Regions from separate parts of the Vibrio taketomensis genome, predicted to be linked through region 1. Evidence: predicted binding sites of a transcription regulator. Region 1 holds the regulator's gene; each other region holds the start of a gene.
The links. Region 1 encodes CRP, which controls carbon source genes, mostly activating them, when cyclic AMP is high. Its sites were predicted from a motif close to TGTGANNNNNNTCACA; they were not measured.

Region 2: the regulator CRP is predicted to act here: its motif matches at 1,151-1,166, upstream of Vt282_RS05825 (NupC/NupG family nucleoside CNT transporter).
Region 3: the regulator CRP is predicted to act here: its motif matches at 1,869-1,884, upstream of deoD (purine-nucleoside phosphorylase).
Region 4: the regulator CRP is predicted to act here: its motif matches at 2,079-2,094, upstream of cdd (cytidine deaminase).

What each region holds. Positions count from the first base shown of each region.
Region 1 covers NZ_AP019649.1:238,784-242,699, forward strand. The annotation lists gene astD (succinylglutamate-semialdehyde dehydrogenase) at 1-411, shown strand, start outside; gene Vt282_RS01115 (DUF1338 domain-containing protein) at 549-1,340, shown strand; gene crp (cAMP-activated global transcriptional regulator CRP) at 1,395-2,027, opposite strand; gene Vt282_RS01125 (phosphoribulokinase) at 2,380-3,249, opposite strand; gene Vt282_RS01130 (YheU family protein) at 3,387-3,599, opposite strand; gene Vt282_RS01135 (hydrolase) at 3,666-3,916, opposite strand, start outside.
Region 2 covers NZ_AP019649.1:1,243,464-1,247,379, forward strand. The annotation lists gene Vt282_RS05820 (glucosaminidase domain-containing protein) at 59-967, opposite strand; gene Vt282_RS05825 (NupC/NupG family nucleoside CNT transporter) at 1,414-2,622, shown strand; partial or broken gene Vt282_RS05830 (Flp family type IVb pilin) at 3,224-3,432, shown strand; gene Vt282_RS05835 (A24 family peptidase) at 3,389-3,877, shown strand; gene cpaB (Flp pilus assembly protein CpaB) at 3,887-3,916, shown strand, end outside.
Region 3 covers NZ_AP019650.1:171,900-175,815, forward strand. The annotation lists partial or broken gene Vt282_RS14535 (transposase) at 1-1,010, opposite strand, end outside; gene deoD (purine-nucleoside phosphorylase) at 1,033-1,743, opposite strand; gene Vt282_RS14545 (YbgA family protein) at 2,102-3,052, shown strand; gene Vt282_RS14550 (MerR family transcriptional regulator) at 3,042-3,842, shown strand; gene phrB (deoxyribodipyrimidine photo-lyase) at 3,853-3,916, shown strand, end outside.
Region 4 covers NZ_AP019649.1:1,363,485-1,367,400, reverse strand. The annotation lists gene sbcB (exodeoxyribonuclease I) at 1-960, shown strand, start outside; gene Vt282_RS06365 (CidA/LrgA family protein) at 993-1,358, shown strand; gene Vt282_RS06360 (LrgB family protein) at 1,358-2,035, shown strand; gene cdd (cytidine deaminase) at 2,232-3,119, shown strand; partial or broken gene Vt282_RS06350 (HD-GYP domain-containing protein) at 3,196-3,916, opposite strand, start outside.

The sequences.
Region 1 (3,916 bases):
GGTGGAGACGCTGCGTTTGTCAGTCCGGGAATTATTGACGTTACCTTAATCGAGTCGCTACCCGATGAAGAGTACTTTGGCCCGTTATTACAGGTGATTCGCTATCAAGAGTTTGAGCAGGCAATTGTGATGGCAAACGATACTCGCTTTGGTCTTTCTGCAGGGTTGATTTCTACTCAAGATCAAGAGTGGCAATATTTTATCGAGCATATTCGTGCCGGCATCGTGAATCGCAATAGACCACTCACGGGTGCTAGTGGTGATGCGCCCTTTGGCGGACCGGGCGCATCGGGCAATTTACGTCCTAGTGCTTTCTATGCGGCGGATTACTGCGCTTACCCGATGGCTTCAATGGAGGGGGAGTGCACGGTGTTGCCGGAAATATTAAGTCCAGGGATTCGGTTTGATTAAGAGGGGTGGCGAAGTTTAGTGACCCATATCGTGAGTTGGAAATAAATTGATTAGCTTGCTGATTACTCAACTAGACTAATAATCAGTTCCAGCTATTCAGCCCAATTTGACAAGGAGTTGCCATGATGTCGAATTCACTGACGCCTAATGATCTGTTTCAATCATTGTGGCATGACTATACCGAACGCTTATGTCCTTCTGCTGGCAACGTACATCGCTTGCTGGAGGAAAATGAACCCCTCATCAATGACCATATTGCACTGCGCACCTTTAATCTAACATCTGTCAATTTAGAGGTGCTGGCACAACCATTTATCGAGTTAGGTTACCAAGCGTCTGGCGATTATCAATTCGTTGCCAAAAAGCTGGTGGCGAAACACTATCAGCATGCTGATGCAAATTTACCGAAAGTGTTTATTAGTGAGTTAAAGCTGGAAGAGTGTTCAACGCAGTTACAGCGAATCGTCAAGCAATTGGTTGAGCAAATTGAGCCTCAATATATGCAGGGCAGCGAGTTTCTCTATGCTGGGCGACCATGGCAGTTAACCCATCAAGAATATATGCTACTAGCAGATGAGAGCGAATATGCAGCATGGGTAGCAGCACATGGCTATGGTGCCAATCACTTTACCGTAAGTGTTAATCAATTGACTCAGTTTGCTGAGGTGCAACAGGTTAATGATTATCTTAAGTCATCAGGGTTTGTCATCAATCAATCCGGTGGTGAAGTGAAGGGTTCAGCTGACGTTTTACTAGAGCAATCCGCTACCATGGCTGATAAAGTTCAAGTCGAGTTTGAGGATGGTGTGGTGTTATTGCCCGGTGGCTTTTACGAGTTTGCTAAGCGCTATCCAATGCCTAACGGCGAGCTGTATTCCGGTTTTGTCGCCGCCTCAGCGGATAAGATATTTGAGAGTACCAACTCTTAAGAAAAAGCCACCCGAAGGTGGCTTTTTAAATGTTTGCTTACTCACATCCGTGAATTAGCGAGTTCCGTACACAACGATCGTTTTACCGTGAGCAGAAATTAGGTTTTGCTCTTCAAGCATTTTCAGAATGCGACCTACGGTTTCGCGAGAACAGCCAACGATTTGGCCGATTTCTTGGCGAGTGATCTTGATTTGCATACCGTCAGGGTGCGTCATCGCATCAGGTTGTTTCGCTAGGTTTAGTAGCGTTTGTGCAATACGACCAGTTACATCTAGGAATGCTAGGTCACCCACTTTTTGGCTAGTCACTTGTAGACGACGAGCCATTTGCGAAGACAGGCGCATTAGGATGTCTGGATTAACTTGAATCAGCTGACGGAATTTCTTGAATGAAATTTCAGCAACCTCACAAGGAGATTTAGCACGAACCCAAGCGGTACGCTCTTGATCTTCTTCAAATAGACCAAGCTCACCGATGAAATCACCTTGGTTTAGGTAAGAAAGGATCATTTCCTTACCTTCTTCGTCTTTGATAAGTACCGCAACAGAGCCTTTAACGATGTAGTACAACGTTTCAGCTTTTTCGCCCGCGTGAATTAGCGTGCTTTTTGACGGGTACTTATGAATATGACAGTGTGAAAGGAACCACTCTAATGTTGGATCGGTTTGAGGTTTACCTAGAACCATAATATCTCACTTCCTCTGCAGGGTACGCTTGCGCTTTCCATGTTTTACCTATGCCCAATTGGGATAACTAGGATAAGAGCACTTATCTGGTGCTGCAAGCTATCTTGTGTTTCGGCTACAAATAGTATCCTTTTTCCCGAATCATTTCTTGATTTTAATCGGGTAGTCGCTGAAATTTTGTACGCAAAAACGTGCACATGATCACGGTATGAAAAGTAATCGTGTTTATATACAACCAAGTGATACCAAAATACCAATCTTGGAGTGTTGGCGCTTTTAGTCAGCGTACTTTTGCATGCAGAGGAGCGCTAGCAAAAACGCGTATTTTATGGCGGGTTGGCTATACAACTTGTCAGCCAATTTTTCCGGTTTCTATCAGTTGCTGTAGGATTGGCCGAACGATTAATTCCATCGCGAAACTCATTTTTCCCCCCGGCACAACAAGCGTGTTATGACGAGACATAAATGAGCCATCAATCATTGCCAATAGGTAAGGGTAGTCGACATTTTTGAAGCCGCGTAGGCGAATTACAACGAAGCTTTCATCTAGGCTCGGAATACCTTTCGCATCAAGTGGGTTTGAGGTATCGACGGTCGGTACGCGTTGAAAGTTGATGTGAGTACGCGAAAATTGCGGAGTAATATAGTTTAAATAGTCATCCATTGATCGCACAATCGAGTCCATCACCGCTTCACGAGAGTGGCCTCGATCTCGAGTATCGCGCACAAATTTTTGAATCCATTCAAGGTTAACGATCGGCACCATGCCGATTAGAAAGTCGACGTGCTGTGAAACATTCACCTCACCATCGACGACACCACCATGTAAACCCTCATAGAAAAGCACATCACTATTTTCCGGTAGTTCTTGCCATGGCGTAAACGTACCAGGCATTTGGTTGTAGGGGACGGCTTCATCAAAGGTGTGTAAATAGCGGCGTACTTTACCTGTGCCATCAGCACCGTATTGACGGAAAAATTCAGCGAGTGCGGGAAAATCGTTGGCTTGAGGGCCAAAGTAGCTGATGTGTCGACCTTGCTCACGAGCTTTGCGGATCTCAATATCCATCTCTGGGCGTGTAAAACGATGGAAACTATCCCCTTCAACCCATGCAGGTCTAATGTCCATCATATTGAACATTTTACGAAAAGCTTCAGAAGTGGTGGTAGTTCCTGCCCCGGATGAGCCTGTTACGGCGATAATTGGATGCTTAGCTGACATGACAAACCCTGTCTAAATAACGTTATTGTTTGTTGTTATTTTGCGATGATCTCGATTAGAGCATCACCGTTTTCAGCTACTTGGTATAACACACAAAGGTTACATTTTTAAACTTTTATTTAAAAAGCGTAAAGCAGTTAAAACTTCTGCTTGAGTTGAATATCGACCGTCTCGTGTAATTCAGAAAAAACAATCACAGCTTCACCGGTTTGCAATTGAGCTTTCACTTGATCAACTTTATCTTGCAGAGAGATTTCGACTTCGCCGTAATCAGTACCCTCACGGAGAACGAATTCGCGGATAAGATTATCAAGCGTATCGGGTGCAATCTCTTGCCAAGGAATAATCATAAAGACCTCTTAATTCTATGATCGTATTTCTATCAGCGGGTGGGCAGCGTATATCGCTGCCCTACATTATGCGGTTTTCAGTGCTTGATAGTAAGCAGGAAGTGTTTCCTCTAACCAGAAACGAGGCTTGAGCATAGAGCCAGTTACAAAGCCGACATGACCGCCATTGTCCATTAATCGATAATCGATGTTATCTGGCAGAACAAAATGGGGTATTACCGCATCAGTCATGAAAGGATCATCTTTAGCGTGAATGATCTGAGTTGGTAATTTGATTTGCTGTAGGCGGTGGATACCGGAGCAGCGTTGATAATAAT
Region 2 (3,916 bases), 1.0 Mb from region 1:
ACCAGCGTCGTAGTGACGCTGGCTTACGTGAAACGAATGACGGTCACCGATAGTGTCGTTAGTGGCTAAAACGGATTCGAGTCGCGTGGTTGCTGTCTAATTTTAGCTGGTCAAAGTTATCAAGCTGATGATGTTTGATCAGTGCGCGTAGATTGTCGACGTAAGCTTCGCCACGTGTGGAGTAGTGCGACAAGGCTGCAACCAGTCGGTATCCATTTAAGTTCTGTTGCTCGCGAAGCTGTTTACGAAGTTGCCACAACTGTTCATAAGCGCGCGTAGTATTGAGGTTGTGGATATAACTTGCTGTACCAGCGTATAGGTTGTCAAACGCGGCAACTTTTACGTGACCGCCAGGAGTTGTAAGGTATTTACCACCGTGAGCAGGAAGATGTTCTCCGTATAAACTGTTGCCTTTCACCGCGAAATGACTGGTGCCCCAACCACTTTCATCAATACCTTGCGCAAGCACCATACCGATCGGAATAATATCGACTTGTAGCAATAGATCTCCGATATTGTTGGTCTTGACGTCATAAGAATGCATCAGGTTCTCTACCCAAGCTTGTTCAGCTTCTGTCCAAGCGGATTTTGGCTTGCTTTCTAACGCTTTTAACTCATTTCTGACTAATAGAATTTGGTTATTCACCGCTTTTACTGTTGGCAGCAGTAGGCGGATAAATCCTGTAGTTTTCTCTTCTACTGGCAAATTATTCAAATCATTAGGCAGATTTTCAACAAAGTAGCTAGGAACAGTTTTGTCAGCAGTAACCAGTTTTAGTTGGTAGTTATGCTGTTTAAAATCAGCAATGAGCTGCTCAGCAGAGCTCAGTTCTTGGACTTTAATATGAGGGTAGGGAGCGCTAATTTGTTCCGGAGAGGCAGGCAACGTTGAGGCTGCATGCGTTGAGCATGAAAACAAAAAAAGACATAAGAGCGTTTTAGCATGTGATTGTAAAAGTGAGGACATCAATATCCCTCCTAAAAGTTGTTATAGCCAAGTGACTCAGAGCTTTGATTATATAAGCCTAATTGCATTTTGTTTGCCATATTATGCGATCAAATCTTAGCTCTAAGATTTCAGTGGCATTGATTTATCGCGGTAAATGGTCATTTTTTTATCGAACGGACGCAATTCCTCAGTTTTTACGCAAGTGACCATTGTCACATTCTCATAGAGTCACTATACTCCGCGCGATTAGGAACGTAATCGTTTTCCTAATCAGCTTTCAAACGGCTGCAAAATGGATACTTGCCCCAAGGAACAGGGCCCAGCGTAACTGTGAGCGTTTACGGGCCATAAATCCGCTATCGGGCAAGACAACATTTTGCGATGTTGCCTGCACTCGTGCGCGTCTAATTTTTGGTTCGCTTTAAATTCAGATAGTTAGCACAGATACATAGCAAGGTAACATAATGCAAATCATCTACAGCTTAGCGGGCATCTTAGCGATTTTAGCGTGTGCATATGCACTTTCAGATAGTCGTAAAAGCATCAATTGGCGCACAATTCTCGGTGCATTTACTCTTCAAGCAGGTTTCGCCGCTTTGGTGCTGTACTTTCCGCTTGGCCAGTCTCTATTAGGCGCAATTAGTAACGGTGTTTCAGGCCTTTTGTCGTTTGCTGACGAGGGTATTGGTTTCGTTTTTGGTGACTTAGCGAAGGGCAACTTCATTTTCGCAATTCGCGTTCTACCGTTGATTGTTTTCCTATCAGCCATTATTTCTCTACTTTATTACCTTGGTGTGATGCAAAAGCTAATCTTAGTGATTGGTGGCGGTATTGCGCGTCTTCTGGGTACATCAAAAGTGGAATCGTTGGCCGCAACGAGCAACATCTTCCTTTCAATGTGCGAAGCTTCGCTGGTGGTACGCCCATTCTTGCCGCAAATGACGCGCTCTGAATTGTTTGCTGTAACGGTTGGCGGCATGGCATCGGTAGCCGGCTCAGTGTTGGGTGGTTATGCCGCACTAGGCATTGAACTAAAATACCTCATCGCGGCAAGCTTTATGGCAGCGCCGGGCGGTCTTTTGATGGCAAAAATGATGGTGCCAGAGCGTGAAGTTTCAGCTGCGCAACAAGAGATTAAGCTAGAGAAAAGCACCGATAGCAACATGGTTGACGCATTGGCAACAGGTGCGATGAATGGTGTAAAAGTTGCGGTTGCGGTCGGTACGATGCTGATTGCGTTTGTCAGTGTGATCGCAATGATCAACGCAGGTTTTGAAGCAGTAGGTGCTCTATTCGGCATTGAAAACCTGACGCTACAAACGATTTTTGGTTACATCTTTGCACCACTAGCGTTGTTTGCTGGTATCTCAATGGATGACGTGTTTACAGCGGCGGCGTTGATTGGTCAGAAAACAGTATTGAATGAGTTTGTTGCCTTCCTTGATTTTGTGAGCGTGCGCGATACATTGTCTGCTCACAGCCAAGTGATCATTACCTTTGCACTTTGCGGTTTTGCAAACATCGGCTCAATTGCGATTTCACTAGGTTCGATTGGCGCAATGGCTCCAGAGCGTCGTCAAGAAGTTGCGAAGTTAGGTGTACGTGCAGTTATTGCCGCGACACTTGCAAATATGATGAGCGCTGCGCTAGCTGGTTTGTTTATTGCTCTGTAATCGTCAGTGCTGATTCAGCTCAGAAGCCCGCCATTGAGCGGGCTTTTTTGTATCTGGCGTTTAGGAGATTGAGATAAACAGCGCCTAGGCGCAAATTATCGATATGTTGATTAGAAAATTTCAGCATCAGAATAGAAAGTCCAACCGCATTTCTCCGAAGACTAAAGGGCAATGAAGTAACGAATAATTATCTCGGTACACAAATTTTACAGATAGTCCATAGGTTGTGACTCAAAATGGTAAAAATAGAGTAAATAGTTTATTTTTTTGTAAAGAAAGGCTTCAATCCAAAGTATTAGTGAAAATATACAATGTGAGATCGATATCACGTTATTAAATCAAATTTTTGCGAATAAATTACTTTTGTCAGCATTGATTCCAAAAGTCAAAACTAAATGATATATTTATAAATAAACTATATCAAAATTGAGACGGTGCTTACGCAACCAAAAATATATTTTGAATAATTTGTAGGTCAAAGAGTTATTTTTTCAAAAATATCAAACAAGCATTAATTGTAACTGCTGATATTCTTCACTCATAATTATCTCGTCAAGGAAAGAGCAAGTCTCTGTTAGTGAAAACAACGTCGAGGTACAAAATGTTAACTAAATTATTTATCAATACTCAACTCGCGGTCGAGAAATTTAGAAACGACCAACGTGGTGTAACCGCCATTGAATACGCAATTATTGGTGTTGCTGTATCTGCATTAGTACTAGCTGTTTTGCATCCGATACTACTGGGTTAAAGAAAGCGCTAACGGATGCTATGGGTTTTATTTCAGATAATATCACGGCCGCAAAGTAATGCAGTACATATAGATGTTAAGCAAAGCTTTTATGTAGGATGGCTATTGTTAGCCATCCTATCTTCAGTGATATATGCAGATATATTGACGAGAACAATATCAAATAAATTATGCCTTTCAATACTTTGTGTCAGTTTGCTGATTGGTTTTTCACAGTTCGCTTTATTAAATATTGTTATTGGATGTTTAGTGCTACTCGCTCTATATGGATTTTCGATATGGGGTGGGGGAGACAGTAAGTTAGCAATCGCATTTTTGCCTGCAATATCAGAGCAATATCTTTGGTGGTATTTATTGTTCATTGCTTTTTTAGGCGGAGTGCTTGCGCTGATTTATTTAATATACGGATGTTTTGTTGGAATAGAAAGAGTCAAGCAGAATGGATTACCCTATGGCATGCCTATTTGTTTATCCGGCTTATTTTTTATTGCAGCATCAATATAAGGAAAGAACATGCGTTCAAAAATTATTATGGCCGTGGCC
Region 3 (3,916 bases), on a different replicon from region 1:
AACGGATCCTGTGGTAAATACAGGGCCAATGGTTTGTCTTCTGAGCATAGGGAAAACAATTGCAAGTAATGCGCGTACGACGCATATGGCGGCCTGATTAACGCCCCTTTGGATGGGTAGTGGAAACTCGTTAAATTACTGAGCGGATCTTCAACATTGTTACGCGCTAAAATGGCGCGGTATTGGTTGTCAATCTGTTCCCGAATCGTGCTCAAATTGCTGCGTTCTAGCAATGAGCTTTCGGGCTGATAGTTTAGAGCAACATAACGGGCAGGTGAGCGAAAAGGGTTGTGTTCCAATTCGCCCTCTGGTGAATCGGTCAGCGAGTAGTTAACGTTTTGGAATAGAATATACCCTGACTGGGCGTCTCCGCTTGCTAGCCAATAAACCCCATTATTGCTTTTAGGTTGCAGCGGAACAAAAAATGACCCTAACTCAAATTTACTCGCATGGTTGAGCCAGCGTTGATCGAACATGGCCAATTTACTGCGACAGCGGCTGGCAATGTGTTCAATATGATCGTAAAAGGATTTTGGATTGATATGCAGTTTTCGGCAGATTTCGCGCACGGAATAGCCAGTAAACAGTAAGCCCAGTAGGCTTTCTTGTAGAGCCAGTTTACGGTTGCTACTTGACCATTTATCAACAAAAGTACTCTGACAGCATTTGCAGCGATAGCGTTGACGTTCACCGCTGTAGCCAAATGCATGGTACAAATGTTTATGGGTGTGGATGGTTAAACCAAAGTTCTCGCACGCTTTATTGCGACATCCCGGCAGGTCTGCATTTTGGTCTGCTTTTATGCGCTGGAATTCTTCGAGCACATCTTGGTTATTAAGTAAGGGGGGAAACGCACCGCACTCACGACATACCATAGCTGGTCGCTTAGGGTTAGTTTGCTGCACAATGTAACGATGTGCATCACTCAATCCAAAGTTGTCACACGCCAATGTTTTACAGAAGTTGAGTTGTAACCCTTCCACTGCTTGTGGCAAATCACCAGCGCTCACGAACACCCCCTCGTGTTATTTATTAAATATTGATAGCGGTTTCTAATGCCACTTTCATCATGTCATTGAATGATTTCTGACGTTCTTCAGAGCTGAGTTTTTCACCACGAATGATATGGTCAGAAACCGTCAAAATAGTCAGTGCTTTTGCACCAAGATCGGCAGCAACGCCGTAAATACCAGCGGCTTCCATATCTACGCCAAGAATGCCCAGTTTTTCCATTTTTTCGAAAATGTCAGCTTCAGGGGTGTAGAATAAATCTGCTGAGAAGATGTTACCCACTTTTACCGGAACATTTTGCGCGCGAGCTTGATTCACAGCCGTTTCTAATAAGCCAAAGTCAGCGATAGCAGCAAAATCATGATTGTTAAAGCGAATACGGTTTACTTTTGAGTCAGTCGATGCACCCATGCCGATAACAACATCCATCAGATTTACGTCATCACGCACCGCACCACAACTACCAACACGAATCACGTTTTTCACACCATATTCGGCAATAAGTTCGTGAACATAGATACAGCAAGATGGAATACCCATACCGTGACCCATGACAGATACGCGTTGGCCTTTGTAAGTACCGGTATAACCAAACATATTACGAACATCACACACTTGTTTTACGTCGTCTAAGAATGTTTCAGCGATGTATTTTGCGCGTAGTGGATCGCCAGGCATTAGAACTGTTTCTGCGAAATCACCAGGTTGTGCATTGATATGTGGGGTAGCCATAAGATTGCTCCGTTTGATGTGAAGTTCAACAGACGTGAACCACATTATTGCGTGGTTATAACTAAATTTGTTGAACATTAAAACTGTTTGTTGAGGCAATACTAGCGAGGTAAATCCATAAGCCATGAGACTTACATCACATTAATTCGTGTTCAGAAGTTAATTTTAGCTGTTGATAACTAAATCTGTTGATTCTTTTAGCGCAATCGATTTCGAAAAAAAATGGCTTTGGGTTGATCGATTTTTGTCTTGTTGTACGTAGAAGTTGTACCAAATTTATTTTTGTATAATTTTAACAATTGCATCTATAGTTATACATAAATTAAATATGTATAACACGCTGGCTAACAGGAGAACCATGGAAAAAGAAATTAAAGTAGGGGTAAGCGCTTGCGTTTTGGGTGAAAACGTTCGTTTTGATTCCGGGCACAAGCTCAGTCGCTTTGTCACCAAAGAGCTAAGCGATCACTTTGAGTTTGTATCGGTTTGCCCTGAAGTCGAGTCAGGTATGCCTGTGCCGCGTCCTACAATTCGCCTGATGACCAATGAAGAGCGTCTGATTTTGGTTGAGACCAAAGATCCTACCAAGGACCACACTCAATCGATGCTGGACTTTTCGACTAGACGCATCGAGCAACTTAAAAAAGAAGATCTATGCGGTTACATCGTGTGCGCCAAATCGCCAACTTGCGGTATGGAGCGAGTTAAGGTGTATGGCAAAAACAACGCTGACAAGGTGGGTATAGGTCTTTACACCAAAGAGTTGATGGAGCGAATGCCTTGGCTTCCTGTTGAAGAGGACGGCAGGCTCAATGATCCGGTACTGAAAGAGAACTTCGTTACGCGTGTTTACTGTCTGCATGATTTTTACGAATCGATGGGTGGAGAGCCGACTGCTGGTAAAATTGTCGCGTTTCACTCTCGTTACAAGCTCACGTTAATGGCTCATCACCCTGAGTCATACAAGTCTCTTGGTTCTCTGGTGGCGAACGTTGCCCAGTATGACATTGATGAATTTTATCAACTTTACCGCACTGGATTAATGCAAGCGATGGCAAATCGTGCGAGTCGTAAAAATAACACCAATGTGCTCATGCACATTCAAGGTTACTTCAAACGAGATTTGAATAGTGATGAGAAAGCCGAGTTATGTCAGGTGATCGAAGATTATCGAATTGGTGTGTTGCCGCTTCTTGCTCCGCTTACGTTGTTGAAACACCATATGAATCGCAACTCAATTGATTATCTCAAACAACAAAAATTCTTAAATCCATATCCGGAGGAGTTACGTTTACGCTATGGGTTGTAAAGATAAGCTATATGCAATTCGTGAGGTGTCTGAATTAACGGGAATCAAGCCTGTAACTCTCAGAGCTTGGCAGCGTCGGTACAATATTATTAAACCGCACCGCACCGAAAAAGGACACCGCCTGTATACCGCCGAGCACATTGAGCAAATTAAGGTCATACAGGGCTGGTTGGCAAAGGGGGTTGCGATTGGCAAGGTCAAAGTACTGCTTGAGAACAACACCCAAACGACAGACTTTGAAGTTGAAGGGCAAGATACGCTTGTCGAGTCGGAGGCGCTTCTTGCGGCTCTAGCGGACCTTAATCAAGCAAAAGCAGAGTCGATTCTCGGACAAGTTTGTAAAGATTATCCGTTGCCCATCGTACATGCTCGGCTTGTCATTCCGGTGTTTGAGGCAATAGAGCAAGTTAAGCGAAGTCAACAAAGTTTACAGTATGGCCTCTTTTTATCATTACTGATGCACAAACTGTCGACCATTTTGCAGGCGGAAAACAAAGTCGCTCGTCGGGGCAAATGTCTGCTATTGAGTTTTGATGCATTAGGCTCGATTGAGATGCGTTTTTGGGCACTAGAGCTGGCGGAGCAAGGGTACAACATTAGCTTGGTTGAGTCTGTCGATGATGTGTCGGCATTAATTGAAGCGGATTGTGGTAGTTCAATCCCTTCGCTCGCGATATTTGCATCACAATCACCAACTCAAGTCCAAATAACCAGCATCAAAGAAATGAGTGCTAACTGGGGCGATAGGTTACACCTGAGCCCATTGATAAGCGCGCTAGTGGAAATGTAAGAGAACCGCCATGAATATCGTTTGGTTTCGCCGAGATTTACGAGTAGAAGACAACACCGCTTTGTATCATGCGA
Region 4 (3,916 bases), 1.1 Mb from region 1:
GAAGACGGCTTTACGAGTTTTAAGCTCGAACATCTATCCGTCGCTAATGGCATTGAACATAGCAATGCTCACGATGCAATGGCTGACGTTATTGCCACTATCGAAATGGCGAAAAAGGTCAAAGCGGCACAGCCAAAGCTGTTCGATTATTTCTTATCAATGCGCCACAAGAAAAAGCTCAATGAGTTAATTGATATCGTAAATATGACCCCTCTAATGCACGTATCAGGCATGCTGGGTCGCGAGTGTCATTATACCAGTTGGATTGTCCCTGTTGCGTGGCACCCAACCAATCAAAATGCAGTTATTGTCGTTGATTTAGCCAAAGATCCCAAACCACTACTAGAGCTTGATGCTGACGCATTGAGAGAACGCCTATACACCAAACATACTGACCTAGCAGAAGACGAGCTACCAGTACCTGTTAAACTGGTGCATATCAACAAATGCCCTATTCTCGCTCCTGCTAAAACACTCACCGCAGAAAATGCAGGGAAAATCGGCATCAATCGCGAACAGTGTTTAGAAAACCTGCAGCTTTTGCGTCAACATCCAGAATTGCGTGAAAAACTAATCGGTTTATTCGCAACAGAACGTGAATATGAAACGCAAAACGATGTTGATACTCAGCTATACGATAACTTCTTCTCACCAGCCGATCGCGCAGCGATGGACATTATTCGTCAAACACCAGCAGAGCAGTTAGCTGATCTTGATCTGGAATATAGTGATGCGCGTATCGCCCCACTATTGTTTAGATATCGTGCTCGTAACTACCCATGGACGCTCAACGAAAACGAACAACTTCGTTGGCAAAATCACTGTCAGGATTACTTCCAAAGTCGCATAGACGACTACATGATAAATCTTGAAAACTTAGTTCATGAACATGAAAGTGATGAAAAGAAAATCGCTCTATTAAAATCCGTCTATCAATATGTCGAGAAACTTGTTCTCTAGATTTTCTTTCTTTTTGCTGGCGGCGCTCTTATATGGCTCTCAATTTACTTAAATATATCGTCTCAATGGCACTGATTCTCGCGTGTCTTTGGGCTGGTATATCGATTCAACAACTGGTTGGTACTTCGATACCAGGCAGTATTATTGGCATGATCATTCTATTTGGCTTGTTGGCGAGTGGGATTGTTTCAGGTGACTGGGTAAAACCGAGTGCAACTCTATTCATCCGTTACATGATTTTGCTTTTCGTGCCCATCAGCGTAGGGTTGATGAACCACTTCGATACTTTAATAGATAACGCACTACCGATCCTCGCTGCAGCTGTAGGAGGCACTCTGTTAGTTCTGATTTGTTTAGGGCTAATGCTTGATCGAATGTTGAAGCGAGGACAGAAATAATGTGGATGCTCGTCACCATCGTTACATTCTTTTTCGCTCGTTGGGTTAGCCGAAAATTCAATACACCAATTTTCAACCCGCTTATCATCAGTATCGCGATAATTATTCCTGCATTAATATACTTTAAAGTCCCATTTGATACCTATTATGCTGAGAATGAATGGCTTAGCTTCGCGCTGCAGCCCGCTGTCGTCGCGCTTGCCTATCCGCTCTATGAGCAATTACCCCAGATACGTGCCAATTGGCGCATAGTTACTCTTGCCTGTAGCGTTGGTAGCATTATGTCAATGCTAACCAGTACGCTTATCGCTATTTCTCTAAAAGCCGATATCACTTTGATCGCCAGTCTACTTGGTAAATCAGTGACAACTCCAATCGCTATGGAAGTATCACGTAACTTAGGTGGTGAGCCAGCCATTGCTGCGATTCTGGTTCTTTTAGTCGGACTGTTTGGGGCAATTCTTGCTTATCCGATTTACAACCTACTCAATATCACCCATCCCATTGCCAAAGGCCTAACCATGGGCACGGTTTCTCACGCTCTCGGTACTGCGACTTGCGCGGAGAAAAATGGCGAAGACGCAGCATTTAGCTCTTTAGCTCTAGTGCTATGCGGTGTGATTACTTCAGTTTTAGCTCCTAGTTTCTTCACGCTTGCTCTTTGGCTAAGTGCGTAGCCTAAATTTTCACCTATCAAGCTATCCTAGGTCACACAACTTGTGTGACCTCACTCCAACTATGTAATAATGTAATCTATATTTTGTATAATGATTTTGATCACGGTTTATTGCTAAGACCATCATAAAATGTAAATACAGAGATACTGAGATCTCATGCTCTCACTATCGCATACGAATAATTGAAGGATTTCTTATGAGAACCCGTATCGAGCAGGCATTACAAAACCTACCAACAGAAGTAGCTGAGTACCTTTCACCGATCGTATTAGCACAAGATTTTGATGCAACGCTGAGCGAAGACCAGTACCAACAGTTACTGACGCTATCCCAATTAAGCGATGCTGCATTACGCGTTGCTTTACTCCCTCTAGCGGCAGCTTATTCGTACGCTCCGATTTCAAATTTCTACGTGGGAGCGATCGTGCGTGGATTAACGGGTCGCCTATATTTTGGTGCCAATATGGAATTAGCTGGTGCACAGCTTGGTCAAACCGTTCATGCAGAGCAATCTGCCATTAGTCATGCGTGGATGAAGGGTGAACAAGGTGTCTCAGATATCACCATTAACTTCAGCCCATGTGGTCACTGTCGCCAGTTTATGAATGAACTAACGACGGCGAACAATTTAATTGTTCAACTACCAAAACGTGAAGAGATGACGCTACAGCAATACCTTCCAGAGTCTTTTGGCCCAGCAGATTTGGGGATTGACGCAGGTTTAATGGCAAAAGTAGATCATGGTAAATCATGTAATGAAGAAGACTCTTTGGTAACGGCAGCACTGAGTGCTCTCAACTCTAGCCATTCACCATATACTCACAATTACAGCGGCGTCGCGATTAAACTTAAAGATGGTCGTATCTATCGTGGTAGTTACGCAGAGAACGCAGCGTTTAACCCTAGCCTACCGCCATTACAAGTCGCGCTTGGCCAGATCCTACTTTCAGGTAACACTTTTGAATCAATTGAAAGTGCTGCTCTGGTAGAAATGAGCGATGGTTCGATTAGCCACCTAGCAGATACACAAGCTTCATTAGAAGTGATCAATCCAGATATCCCGCTAACGTACTTGGCTATCTAATTATCAAGATAAAAAAAGCGCTCTATGAATACATCGAGCGCTTAATCTTTTATTTATGGTGATCGAGTATTTAAACTTAAAGATCAAAAAATGGCATCGCATCCACTTCCAAATTATGAGGCGCAATTGCCTTTTCAATCTTACATTGGCTATGTTTCAAATCTACGTAATTAACCTCGATATATCGCTTGTATTTTCTTGAGTAAAAACACTTCACTTCAGGTTTTAGAGGCTCATCAGGGTTGGATGTCCAAACTATACCTACGCGCCCATCATTGAGTTCGACGATCGAACCAACAGGATAGACGCCAATGCAGTTGATAAATTTATAAACCAAATCTTTATCTAGATGGTTTGGGGTCAGGCTCAATAACACCTTAAAGGCTTCGGCTGAACTCATTCCTTTTTTATAGCAGCGATCGGCGGTTAACGCGTCATAAATGTCAACAATACCACTCATACGACCATGCATTGGCATCTCTTCCGCCGTCAGCCCCATCGGGTATCCTGAGCCGTCGAGTTTTTCATGGTGCATCAAGCAAACATCGCGTGAAACATCACTTAACCCTTTTACATTCGTGATGATTTGCTTGGCGTAAACCTGATGCAATTTCATATGTTCGAACTCTTCTGGCGTCAAACGCGCAGGCTTATGCAGAACCTTGTCATCAACTTTGATTTTACCAACGTCGTGAATAATGCCGCCAATTGCCAAGTGCTTTAAAGTGGCTTTTGGCAAGCCTAAGTGTTTACCAAAACTGACGAGCAAACACGCCACATTGACTGAATGCTCCAAT